DNA from 4 places in the Aurantivibrio infirmus genome. Region 4 is predicted to be linked to each of the others. Evidence: predicted binding sites of a transcription regulator. Region 4 holds the regulator's gene; each other region holds the start of a gene.
The links. The regulator sigma-54, encoded in region 4, starts transcription at its own class of promoters, with help from an activator protein. The targets are predictions, from matches to a motif close to TGGCACANNNNTTGCNNT.
Positions count from the first base shown of each region.

Region 1: a site for sigma-54 is predicted at 1,598-1,615, ahead of ACYUCY_RS10785 (alginate export family protein). Genes of this name have one in related genera too.
Region 2: a site for sigma-54 is predicted at 1,419-1,436, ahead of ACYUCY_RS00140 (TorF family putative porin). Genes of this name have one in related genera too.
Region 3: a site for sigma-54 is predicted at 1,389-1,406, ahead of ACYUCY_RS09285 (flagellar hook-length control protein FliK). Genes of this name have one in related genera too.

Region 1 is NZ_BAAFSK010000004.1:300,493-303,704, reverse strand. It holds gene ACYUCY_RS10790 (UGSC family (seleno)protein) at 1-182, shown strand, start outside; gene ACYUCY_RS10785 (alginate export family protein) at 226-1,404, opposite strand; gene ACYUCY_RS10780 (TonB-dependent receptor domain-containing protein) at 2,361-3,212, shown strand, end outside.
Region 2 is NZ_BAAFSK010000001.1:32,129-35,340, reverse strand. It holds gene ACYUCY_RS00150 (ammonium transporter) at 1-144, opposite strand, end outside; gene glnK (P-II family nitrogen regulator) at 175-513, opposite strand; gene ACYUCY_RS00140 (TorF family putative porin) at 612-1,289, opposite strand; gene ACYUCY_RS00135 (hypothetical protein) at 1,613-2,551, opposite strand; gene urtE (urea ABC transporter ATP-binding subunit UrtE) at 2,733-3,212, opposite strand, start outside.
Region 3 is NZ_BAAFSK010000003.1:566,866-570,077, forward strand. It holds gene ACYUCY_RS09285 (flagellar hook-length control protein FliK) at 1-1,263, opposite strand, end outside; gene ACYUCY_RS09290 (DUF924 family protein) at 1,531-2,073, shown strand; gene ACYUCY_RS09295 (FHA domain-containing protein) at 2,160-2,516, opposite strand; gene ACYUCY_RS09300 (serine/threonine-protein kinase) at 2,587-3,212, opposite strand, start outside.
Region 4 is NZ_BAAFSK010000007.1:94,405-97,616, forward strand. It holds gene ACYUCY_RS15680 (PTS sugar transporter subunit IIA) at 1-314, opposite strand, end outside; gene hpf (ribosome hibernation-promoting factor, HPF/YfiA family) at 408-698, opposite strand; gene ACYUCY_RS15690 (RNA polymerase factor sigma-54) at 848-2,365, opposite strand; gene lptB (LPS export ABC transporter ATP-binding protein) at 2,805-3,212, opposite strand, start outside.

The DNA of each region.
Region 1 (3,212 bases), on a different contig from region 4:
CAGGGTTTATTGCTTCATCGGAGTTTAAAGATGCGGCAAAGATGCAAGCGAGTTCACTAAACTTTGATGCAGCGAGAACTTTTGTTCCTCATCCTATCCAAGATCGGACTTTAGTTGAGTTGCAGTCTTTGGCAGATAATGCCGTTGAAGAAATTTTGGCGATGGTGGTTACGAAGAAATAAATAAAAAAGACGAAGCTTTGCCTCGTCTTTTTTATTGTTCAGTTTAAAATTTCGCCGTAGCGGTAAGCCAGAATTTTCGAGTATCAAGTGCAAAATCATCTGCGCTGTAGTCCGCGATTTTGAAACTTAATCCGTAGTGCTCCCAAGATTTGGCAACTTGAAAACCAATTTCAGAACCATAATCATCGATTCCACCGTTGGCCGAATCATCGTCCGCGCCCAGTTGGTGATAAATTACCAAGAAATTTAATCCAGCAAATTTCGCTGCCGCCTTTAGATAGATATCTTCGATGCCGCCCGCAACGTTTCCAGATCCGCCACCAAGAAATACATCAGTCCAGCCTTGAAAGGCATGCAAGGTAGCAAGCGGAGTAATAAATCTTCCGTTGGTGCCGTCAGTGCCTAAAACTTCATAGCCCAAGGTTACATTGACTGGGCCGAGTTTAGCGCCGCCTTCTACTAGCGTGTAGTTCGCGTCATAATTTGCCGGGTTGTTATCCGCATCACTCTGCGTTGCGTATTCTAGAGCGTAACTGAAAATGTCTTGCTTACCCGCAAACCGAATACCGTAGGTATCGTTAGATAAGCCCGCAGCATCTTTGTTATCCATTAGATAGGCGTAAGCGGTTATTGCACCAAAGGACAAGCCAGAATATTTTGCGTTAAACAAGATTGTAGAGTTCTCATGGTCGCCAATCGCGACTGATTCACCAAAAATCCTATTGACATTATCTATGTTGGCGAGAAAAAATTCGGTGTCGCCAATACTTGTATTCGAAACGCTAAAGCCATCATAGGTTTGTTCATTTTGTCTAAAGCCAACACCGCCAACAAAGCGTTGATTGTCTAAAATAATTCTTTGTCTTCCATACTTAAAGGTCGTATCCCAGTTTTTATATGCTAGGTAGACTTGATTGACTTCAGTACCTTCTGGGTCAGCGACGCCACCTTCAAAGTCACTAAAGTGTGTTACGTCGTCCATCTCCAATAAACCGCTTAAACCTTTTAGTTCTCCGGTTGAATAAGTCAGTCGGGTTTTTAAAGACAACAAATCTCGATCGTTAACTCCGTCTACATCGACATCTTCGAAACGCAAACGAAGGTTGAGCGTAATTTTACTTTCTTCAAACACTTCCGTAATTGACTCGGCCCCAAAACTTACCGGCGATATAAGCGCAAGTGCTGCCCCAGTTAAACAGATTGAATGTAAAGCGGTCTTCATATTTTTCTCCAAATGGATATTGATGTCATGGCACTTAACATCTTTGGCAACTAGGCCAAGTTTCGTGCTCAGTTTTTTACTCTCTGCTTTTAGAGTTCTTTGACTCTTTGTGTTGTGGAATTTGGTTATATCTCAAAATTTGAAACTTAATAACATTATGTTTTTTCATCACACTGTTTTTCTTGTAATCCTCTTAGCAAAACGTCTGCCAACATTTTTATTTTATTTTGATGAAAAAAAACATTATGAAATTCAACAAATTAACAAATGCAAATTCAAATTATTTTGTTGGCGAACTTAAAGAGTGCGCTTCTGTGTTCTTCTTGGTGCAGGAAACAGCGAACTTTGGAATTTAAAAAACAAAAAAAGCGAGAAAAAAGGGCGGGCTTGTCATTATTGGTGCGTTAAAACTTGAAGGGTATGAGTTCTTGAAGAGATTTTTCAGGAGGGATTACATTGTATTTAAATCGGATGATCACGGTTAATGTAAATATTTCAACTAACCAGTGCTTGATGAATCTTCAGGTCGAGACGTTTGTTGATCCGTATTCGCAACGATTGTTCGCTCCTTAGTGTTTGCTCATTCATATGTCTATTGTCAACGAATAAACGCCCGATATTATACTTGCTCCAATTAGCAAAAATTATGGAAGTGCATCACTTATTCTGCTGTATGACTCGGCAGTCGGACATTTTTCCGTGCAGATCTTCACGTATGTTGTTGGGTGTTGACATCGGCGGTAAAAGTATGCGATTACCACTTATTTTTTTGTAACTATTTGATTATTAAGGCTAATTTTTTTACAGGCGCGCATGTTTGTTGATGGCTTCCGACTCAAAATAGTATCGAGATTTCTCCGAATAACTACCCATTGACTCTTTACGAAAAAAGAGTAACGATATCGCCCCGATAATAACCTTAATAACAATTTAGTAACCCCGGGGGAATCTTCCTTATGAAGCGAACACCACTCTATCTAGCCATAGCAGGCTTGACTCTGTCCGCAGGCGTCACTCCAGCTTTTGGTCAAGAACAAGCATTAGAAGAAATTACTGTAACGGGATCGTTTATTAAACGTACCGACAGTTTTGATACTGCAAACCCTATTGATATTGTGACTGACCTTGATATCAAAGAGTCAGGTACACCAAACTTAGCGGAGATTATCCGTAACCAACCTTTCAACTACGGCGTTGACACTGTGTCCAATATTATTGGCGCTACAGGTCAGGGCGGTGTGGTATCTGCACCTAACATTCGTGGTTTAGGTGAAGGTGCAACATTGACTTTGTTGGATGGCCGTCGTTCCGCATCTCGTTCAATTCAAAGTTTGTATCCACAATTACTTCTTCAGTCGGTAGAAACATTGACTGATGGTGGCGCCGCACTCTACGGTACGGACGCGGTTGGTGGTGTTGTTAACTATATCCCTAAGAAGTCTTTCGAAGGCTTTGAGATTGAAGCTCAGGCGGATTTCGCTGATGGTGATGATTACGGCCAGCAATCATTTGGCTTTATCACAGGTGGCAGTGGAGATACGACGAACTTTGTTTTTGCAATGCAATACAGAAACAGAGATCCCTTGCGTTTCCCAGATCGACCACAGTATAGCGAAGGCGGTTTCTCTGCTTCTTCTGATGGTAACCCTGGTACTTTCCGGGTACCAACGCGTGATGCAGCGGGTCAGTTGACAACGACTTTCCAGAACTTGGCTGATCCTGGTTGTGGACTTAACAACCAAGGTACTGGTGACAAGAGCTCTGTTGGGGGATTCTCAACTGGTTTCGTCGCGTTTGGTTCTTGTCGT
Region 2 (3,212 bases), on a different contig from region 4:
TAAAATTTCAGTCGTGTTTTTGGATCGCACCAACCCCGCTTCCAACATTGAGAAGCCGGCGGCCATCCACATAACCAGCGCGCCGCACACCAAAAAATAAAAGGTGTCCATCGCATACTGGAGTTCAAAAATTTGATTTTCCATTGCAATTCTCCAAAGGAATTTATTAGTTTTTTATAGAGCGTCTTCGCCGGTCTCACCGGTGCGAATACGTACAACTTGCTCAAGTGGAGAAATAAATATCTTGCCGTCCCCAATTTTTCCACTGTGTGCAGTTTTGCTAATCGACTCTACTACGCTATCAACTTGGGAATCACCAACGGCAACTTCCAGTTTTGTCTTTGGCAGAAAATCAACAACGTATTCTGCGCCTCGATATAATTCTGTGTGGCCTTTCTGACGACCAAAACCTTTTACTTCAGTTACTGTAATTCCCTGTACGCCAATTTCAGAAAGCGCTTCACGAACAGCATCGAGCTTAAATGGTTTAATGATTGCTGTTACAAGTTTCATAAAAATATCCTCAAAGGTGTCTTAACTTTCCTAGACTATTGAAAAATTAAATGTCAAAAAAAACTGGTGGAAAATTCCACCAGTTTTTGTCGCTTGTCTTATTCAATAGGAAGGCTGTAAGAAACTACGAATTGCGCATCGTCATCTACGAAATCTTCATCTGCAATAAACTTGCTAACAGTGAAAGAAACGTTGTCGTTGTACGCATAGCTCAAATCTAAATGAGTTGGTTTTTCACCAGAGATTCCAACAAGCTCGTCACTGTGTTGGCCAAGCGTTACCGAAAAAGCACCAAACGTAGCGCCCAAAGTAATGTAGGTATAACCTGATCCGCCAGCAATATTGTCATAGTAAGTTAAACTTACTGGACCAAGACCTAAAGACAAAATTGCTTCTGATAATTCTCCAGCAGTTCCGTCTTGAGCACCAAAACCCGCTCCATTCAAACCGGCATCGGGGTAGTTGTAGTTCCAAACGCTAAGGTCATAAGAAAAAATACCCACTTCGCCACCGTAGCCAACGAATAAGTCGTATTCACTACCAAGAGCATCATCACCTGAAGAAGCCCAAACGCCGCCGTAAAAACCAGCGCCACTTAACACGATGTCACCAGAAACGGCCGCAGAGCCATCTCCTAAATCAAAACCGCGCCATAGGTACATATTGGCAACGCTGACGCTTGCACCAAGTTCTGCATTCGCAACAGGAGCGAAGCTCATAGTTGCTGCAATAGCCGAGGCAGCGATTGTGGTAGTTAACTTTTTAGTAAGCTTCATCTCTTAGTCTCCAAAAAATAATTGTTTTTTAGCTTTAATTAATAGCTCTATTGTTAATTCCCCCTAAATTTGCGTCGCACTGGTGCGGCTGCAAAATTCAGGACGTACAGTGAATCTGCGAACTAAGGGATAGCACACAGTGTGCCAGTCTACTAATTAGCTTCAATTTCAAGGAGTTAGCTCAAAAACGAGCGTGAATATATCTTAGGGAAAGAGAGGAGAGGCTCAAAAACAGGGCAAATATAAATTTATGCCCTGTTTTTTTGCACCCATACAGTGCGATTTGACAGTATTTTGGATGGGTTTAACGATAAAGAAGCGAACTAGTTCGCTTTTTCCATTTCGTCTAGACGCTTTTGGAGGGCTTCAATCTGTTTCTTCATCGCTGCAATTTCAGCGCTTTCAGTATCGCTATTGGTGCTTGATCCTTGCTTGGAAGGCCTTTCTTGTTCAGGATTTTCCTGGGCCATAGTAGGAGCAGGCGCTAACGATGCACTGCCAAGGAACAGCTCTTCGATCTCGACTCGCCCTGCAGCGGCATCTTCACCTGGTTTTCCTTGTATGCCTTGGACTCCGTTTTTACCACCTGGGGACCAGCGCTTATTACCGCTGAGCGAGCGTCTATTAACATAACGTCCTTCGCTGCCTTGCCCTTGTGCTCCGCCCTCACCAGCTTGACCCGCTTCACCCGCATTTGCAGTGACTGTTATATTCGCTAACGATTCGTGCGCGATCTTAGTGCTTGTACTTGCATCCCATAGTGAAACCCTAACGCTACCGGCATCGCCACCATTTCCACCATTACCGCCTTGCCCTCCATCGCCACCATCGGCCTGATCACAGTTAGCTTCTTGCCCGGCATTTTGGCCGCTTGCGCCATGACCACCTTTACCGCCATGGCCACCGCTGGTGTCAATTGCTAGCGCGCCAAATTTAGTCAGACCTAAACGCATTTGAATTCGGATGCCGTTTTCACCGTGAGTACCGGAGCCGCCCTTAGCACCAGGTCTACCAACCCCGCAATTCAAAGCTTCTGTAGTCCATTCGGCCCCGTCATCACCATTCACTCCTGACGATCCGACTCCATCAATCGTAACATTGTCACCAATCTGTGTTTCCAGGGCTTCGACAAACCAGTGATCAAGATCTTCGCTAAAGCGTATCGTTGCATTATCACCAATAGAAAGTTTTTGTAGTTTAAGCACTGATTGGGACTGTGTAACAAGGTAAGTCTCGCCTTGCCCAATGATCAATTCAGTCATTGAACCGGGAGCCTCAGATCGGGATTGCGAAAAAGTCTGATTGGCGAAAATTATGCAACTTAAGGCGATGAACAATATTTTTGAAAAATGACGAAAAAGAGGTTTTCTCATTTGAATGCTCACAATTTTAATTATTTTTTTTGGCAGAGATTAGATCGCAACGACGAAATTCTGGCGAAAATTAAACGGTCATATGACCACGGACTTTTTCTTCTTCCATCTCTGAGCCTTTCCCCGCCAATACGACCTCGCCCCGATCCATGACAATATACTCGTCCGCTAAAGCACGGGCAAATTCAAAATATTGCTCTACCAATAAAATTCCCATTTCACCCTGCTGCTTTAGGATGGTAATGACGCTGTGGATATCTTTGATAATTGAAGGCTGTATACCTTCGGTCGGTTCATCGAGTATTAGCAGCTTCGGTCGCATTATCAATGCACGAGCGATAGCCAATTGTTGTTGCTGTCCTCCAGATAAATCCCCACCACGACGGCGCAACATATCTTTGAGTACGGGAAACAAATCATAAATTTCATTGGAAATACTTCGCTGATCTCTTGGTAATGCAGCAAAACCGGTTTTTAAATTTTCATGTACTGTCAATTGCGAAAAAATTTCTCGACCTTGAGGAACAATAGCGATGCCTTTGCGGGCTCT
Region 3 (3,212 bases), on a different contig from region 4:
GGGGTCAGTTTTTTCATTCAAGATACTAGCTTTGCTTTCATTAGCGGGGTTTTTATCTCCACTAATGCGTGAGTGCGCGTAAATATTTTGATCGTTAATTTTATAATTCTTCATCGGATTCAATTGTTCATCGGCCTTTAACTCTTTCAAGTTATCCGCAACATCGGCAGCTTGGTCTTGATCAACGGGTAGGTTAACTTGCTGTGATTGCATAGTAGTTTTTTCATTTCCGCTTGACTCTCCATGCTCATCAAGCGAAGAAACATCCAAGGGCCCCGATTCCGCCGTTGCTTTTTGCAAGCCAATTTCCCGCTGATCAGCTGAAGTTATGTTTTCTTCAATAGCGACGCTTGTCTGTGGATTTGCATTACCAAGTACTTCTGGATTTGAGGTGACAGCGCTCTGAACAGAACTTGGCGTAAGATTTTGCGTTAACGGCCGATCACCAAGAGGGTCTTTCGAATCGTTAGCACGGGCGATGGCCTGATCAGAAGTGACTTGCTCTTGTTCTAAGACATTCCCTTGTAAGACGTTCTCTTCTAAGACGTTCCCTGCCAAGGCCTTACCTTTTAAAGTGCGCCCCGTCGTGGCGTTTTCAAGTGTATTTTCTAGCGCCACGTATTCTGAGTATGATTCGCTCGACAAGCCCGCCTGTATTTTCTCCGCTATTTCGGGTGACTTGTTAGGCGGTAATAGTTTGCCGCTTTCGTCATCAATTGCTGCCGCTTCTGCCGTTTGTGTTCTCTCAAGCGGTTCTGATCTCAACACCGTCTCGGATTGTGGAGTTTCTACTTTTTCTTCTCGCCGAGCCTTATCAACACGCTTATCGATTTGCTGATTAGAAGGAGTATTGACTCGCTCATTTTCCTTCTCGCTTTGACCTTCGCGTTGCGAACGACTTGCTGTGACTTCTTCCCGTTGTGCCGGCGAATTTTCTTTTTGAAACTGTTCTGACGCTTCGTTTCTTTTTTCATCCTCGATTCTCAGCGCGCTTCTTTTCTCTTCGAGACGGCTGCTTTGCGCGTTTCTTGCCTCGACCCTATCTTGTTGAATTTCTGCTGATTCACGCCTGTTTTCGATGCTTTTCTTCACCGTACGTTTTATCTCTAGGTCACGCTCTTTACGCTGTTCTTCAAAGGCCGAACGAAAATCCTGCCTCTCGTGATTATCCGCAGCTGCACTATCCGAATGCTGTTGTTTCGGCTTCAGCACGGAGGTTTCGAGTGACAGTAATTTTTCACTTTGATTGACATTGACACTCATTAGCGGCCTCTCTACACCTGTTTCTGTTTACAAATTTGTGTGCTTCTACCCAGGTATTAAAAACGACTTAGCGCTTGGGCATCATGGTTATATTATTCATCTTCAATTGCACTTACGGGGAGGAAATTGCAAATGCGATGCCAACACCGTTTTAGAATCTCAAGTTGATTACAACAAGGTTCATATTGATAAATAAACCCAAGCCGGTAAGATCCTTGATCACGAAGTGGCGTCAAGTTATTGGTTTTCAGAGCTGGAGTAAATCGAATGCAGCAAGATCAACAAATTATTGACTTCTGGTTTCAAGAATTGACACCAAAATCTTGGTGGGTAAAGGACTCTGCACTCGATGAAGAAATTCGATTGCGCTTTGGTGATATCCATCGTAGCGCAGCACAGTGTGAATTATATAGCTGGCGTCTGACAGCCCAAGGACGTCTAGCCGAAATTATTATTCTTGATCAATTCTCGAGAAATATTTTTCGCGATAATGCTCAAGCTTGGGCTTGCGACCCCTTAGCTTTGGCTCTCGCGCAAGAAGCCGTTGCCATCGGTGCAGATCAAGAGCTTCCCCCGGCGCAACGTACATTTATCTACATGCCCTACATGCACAGCGAATCTCTTGTGGTTCACCGACAAGCGATGGAATTATTTAGCAACAATAAAGGCGAAAACAATATTGAGCATGAACGCAAACACAAAGAAATCATCGATCGATTCGGACGTTATCCTCATCGAAATGAAATATTGGGAAGAAAATCAACGGAGGAGGAATTGGAGTTTTTACAATCTCCGGGCTCTAGCTTTTAAAATTTTTACAGGCGTGAACTTTTTTCAGGTGTTAACTTTTCGCTCGTTATAAGAAGTTGTTGTTAATTTTTCCTGGCTTCAAGTAATCAGACATCTTTAATCATATGAACGGTTTTTTCTAATTCGCCTTCTAACTCATCAATAAATTTAAATTTATTCCAAGCCATTCTTAGTAAATCATTGTGATGAAGACGTACTTTACCAATTACTTTTTCATCATTCACGAACGTACCGTTGGTGCTGTTTAAATCTTCGATAAAGTATTCTTTATAATCTTTAAAATGTGGGTTGGTACTACCAGAAGCCACAGCATGATACCCACTGATAGCGTCTTCATCGATATGAATATCATTTGAGGGATGACGGCCGATGGTCAGCTTATCGTTATTAATCTCAAAACGATTCACCACTACGTCATCAACTAACTGAACTAGAAATGCCATACTCTCGCCTCTACCACTATAATCAAAGCCACCTGCCGAACATTAAACAGTCGATTTTAATTCGCGGGATTTATAAATCAACTAATAATTTTTTTATTGCTTTCGAAAAATCGGAACCCGAAGTATAACGCTTACCAGGCTCTTTATGCAGCGCCCTATTAACAATTCTTGTTAATCCTACCGGCAATACCGGGCGAATATCTCTTACGCTCTTATGCTTCTGATGAATGATGTTGTAGGTCAAGTTCGCTATATTCTCCCCGTTGAAGGGTAAATCTCCGGTTAAGAGCTGAAAAAATGTCACTCCCAGACTATAAATATCACTTTGTTCCCCTACTTTTTCACCTTTGAGTTGCTCGGGTGACATATACAATGGACTACCCAGAATATCACCGGTATTGGTACGAGCACTGTCAACTATTCGCGCTACACCAAAATCCGTCACTTTAATTTCATCAGTATCGGCCCTGTATAGAATATTACCTGGCTTAATATCTCGATGAATAATTTTTTGACGATGTGCATAATCTAAGGCGTCAGCGACCTCACTCACTATTTGGCAAACAACCTTAACCGGCAATAAACTATCAACTGAAACGTGATCGCTCAAGGCCACACCTTTCACATAATCCATAGCGATAAAAGCCAGATCGTGCTCCTCACCCACATCGTAAATAGTCACGATATTCGGATGAC
Region 4 (3,212 bases):
ACGACTAGCGCGAAAACTATATCGACAGGCGCATCGTCAATAGACCCAAAATCTACCGGTTTGTCGAGTTTTATTAGTGCTGCAATGGTGTTGGGGCAGTTGGAGATACGGCAATGAGGTATAGCGATCCCCTGGCCAATGCCTGTTGAACCTAAGCGCTCTCTTGATATCAACTGCTGGAAAAGTTCATCTGGATTGAGAGCGGGGTAATCCTGAGCAATGACTTTAGCGACATGTTCTAAGACACGTTTTTTGCTCGCTTCGGATAAGCCACATAGAGTACGTGACGGCGAAAGAAGAGATTTGATATCCATGGGTGCAGGCATAAGTGTAGGGCATTTAAATTGAGAGCGACTATAAGTCGCTCAAAAGTGGTTAGTGATTCAGGGGATTGTAGTGTAAAAATATTAACGATGACTGTTTAATTTTTCTTTATGTTTAATAAGTTGCCGATCCAGTTTGTCTGATAACAAATCAATTGCTGCGTAAAGGTCTTCTGAATTAGCGTTAGCAAAAAATTCCTTGCCGCTTGCGTGAATGGTTGCTTCTGCCTTTTGTTCTAGCTTGTCAACGGACAAGATAACGTTGACGTTGGTGATTCGGTCGTGGTGTCGTTCAAGTTTTTGCAACTTGGTGTCTACATAGTTCTTTATAGCGGGAGTGAGATCTAGGTGATGACCGCTGGTGTTAATTTGCATAGAGTGGCTCCTAGGTGATGATAGGCTGCTATCAGCCGTTGAAAAATACTTTGATAAAAAACAAGGGCAATTTGATCACTTTTTGGATCGCTTTTAGAACACATTTGGCACAGGCTATCAGAAAATTTTTCATTCTGCTTTGATAAAGATCAGACAAGCCTTTTTCGTTCATTAGATGCGGGGATTGAGAGTGATTCACGGTATTTTGCAATGGTGCGGCGCGCAACTTGGATTCCTTGTTCAGATAATAGCTCGGCAATTTTGCTGTCACTGAGAGGTTTTTTAGGGTTCTCCGCCGCAACCAGTTTTTTAATGATAGCGCGGATTGCCGTACTTGAACATTCACCGCCTGTGTCGGTGCTCACATGGCTTGAGAAAAAATATTTTAATTCGAAAATCCCCTGAGGGGTATGCATATACTTTTGCGTAGTCACCCGAGAAATCGTCGATTCATGCATGCCCACCGTTTCTGCGACATCGTGTAGTACCAGGGGTTTCATCGCTTCTGCACCATAATCTAAAAATCCGCGCTGCTTCTCAACGATACAGGTTGCTACTTTTAATAAGGTTTCGTTTCGACTCTGTAGGCTTTTCAAAAACCAGCGTGCTTCTTGCAGGTTGTCTCGTAAAAAGGTGTTGTCACTACTGGAGTCTGCGCGTTTGATAAGCGATGAATATTCCGGACTGATTCGAATTTTTGGTGCAATTTCGGGGTTTAGACGTACTGTCCATCGGTCATCTTCTTTGCTGACATAAACATCGGGCACAATGTATTCAGTTTCGCCCGCATTGATTAGGTCGCCTGGTCTTGGGTTTAAACTTTGTATCAGAAGGATTGCATCACGTAGTTCATGCTCTTTAAGCTTGGACTTTCTCATGATCTGTTTGTAATCACGAGTCCCCAATAATTCTAAGTATTCTTGTACCACCAGTTTTGCAGCTGAGAGGTGTTCTGTGTCTGGTGATAGTTGTTTTAATTGTATTAAGAGGCATTCGCTTAGATTCTGACCACCGACTCCCGGAGGATCAAATTGTTGGATGCGGTGCAAAACGGCGACGACTTCGTCTTCTTCAAGCTCTTCAAGGGTGTCATGTAGCCCCAAATAGATGTCGGCAACGGTCGTAGATAATAGGCCGCTGGGCTCTATTGCATCGATTAGTGCTAGAGCAATAAAATTATCCCGCTCTGACATGGGAGTGAGGTTGAGCTGCCAGGTGAGGTGATCAATAAGCGATTCTGTGACTGTACGGCGAGAGTCGAAATCAAAATCATCATTATCCGGCATCGACGAGGAGGGGGTGGAGCTCGAAGGCTGGTAAATATCGTCCCAACTGGTGTCAACCGGCAAGTCATTCGGGAGATTCTCTTCCCAGCTTGCATCGTTTAGATCGGTACTCGAAGTATCTTGCTGTTGATTGTTGTCCGATGAGAAGTCATCGCTATTCGTGGTATTTTGATCGTTATTATTACGGTCTTTTTCGTTGCGAGATTCGTTTTGCTCGCTACCCTCATTTTCTTCGATTTCCAGCATTGGATTGGAGTCGAGGGCATCTTGAATTTCTTGCTGTAGATCTAAAGTCGATAACTGTAACAGCCGAATGGCCTGTTGCAGTTGGGGGGTCATCGTGAGCTGATGGCCGAGTTTTAGTTGCAGCGATTGTTTCATAAGATTAGCAGGCGACTTTTCGATTCTGCCAGGTGGAGGCGTGCTTTCCTTGCTTGAGATGTACTAGGTTTGGTTCTTCGGTTTGACATCCAACAACTCTACTTCTGGGTGATACGTGTACTTTAGTTATCTAAAGAGTTTAATTAAGGGTTTTGCTTGAGAGGCTAGGAATGGACGAGGGCCTTACATATTCCAATTTGAAATCCTGACAAACTTGGAATATTTCACCTTCGATTAAGATAGCCAAACAAAGCGGTGTTATTTGCACTGAATCTTTAGTGTAGACAGGCTACCTGGAAGGGGCAATTTTGACAAGCAATGTTTATGCCCAGCTCTGAACATGCATTGAGCTGTATTAAGTCTATGATAAATAAGAAAAAACTATAAAGGTATGAGCAGCAACTGTGTTGATTCAAGCTAAAAAAGTAGGCCGCAAGCTCTATAAACGAAAGTTTTCGCCCAGGTAGACCTTCTGAACCGTACTGTTATTGAGCACAGCTTCGGCATTACCCGCTTCAATTATTTGCCCTTCGCTCACAATGTAAGCGCGTTCACAGATATCAAGGGTTTCTCTAACATTGTGATCAGTTATCAATACGCCGATACCTCGGTTCTTGAGGTGAGCAATAATATTTTTGATATCGGAAACTGAAATTGGATCGACGCCTGCAAAAGGCTCATCAAGCAAAATAAAGTCGGGATCAGCAGCGAGGGCTCGAGCGATTTCAACACGACGGCGTTCGCCTCCCGAAAGAGCCATGCCAAGATTTCTTTTCAAATGCGTGATGTTGAATTCTCTTAGCAGCTCATCTTTTTTGTGAATTCTTTGTTTTCGGTTTAACCCTTT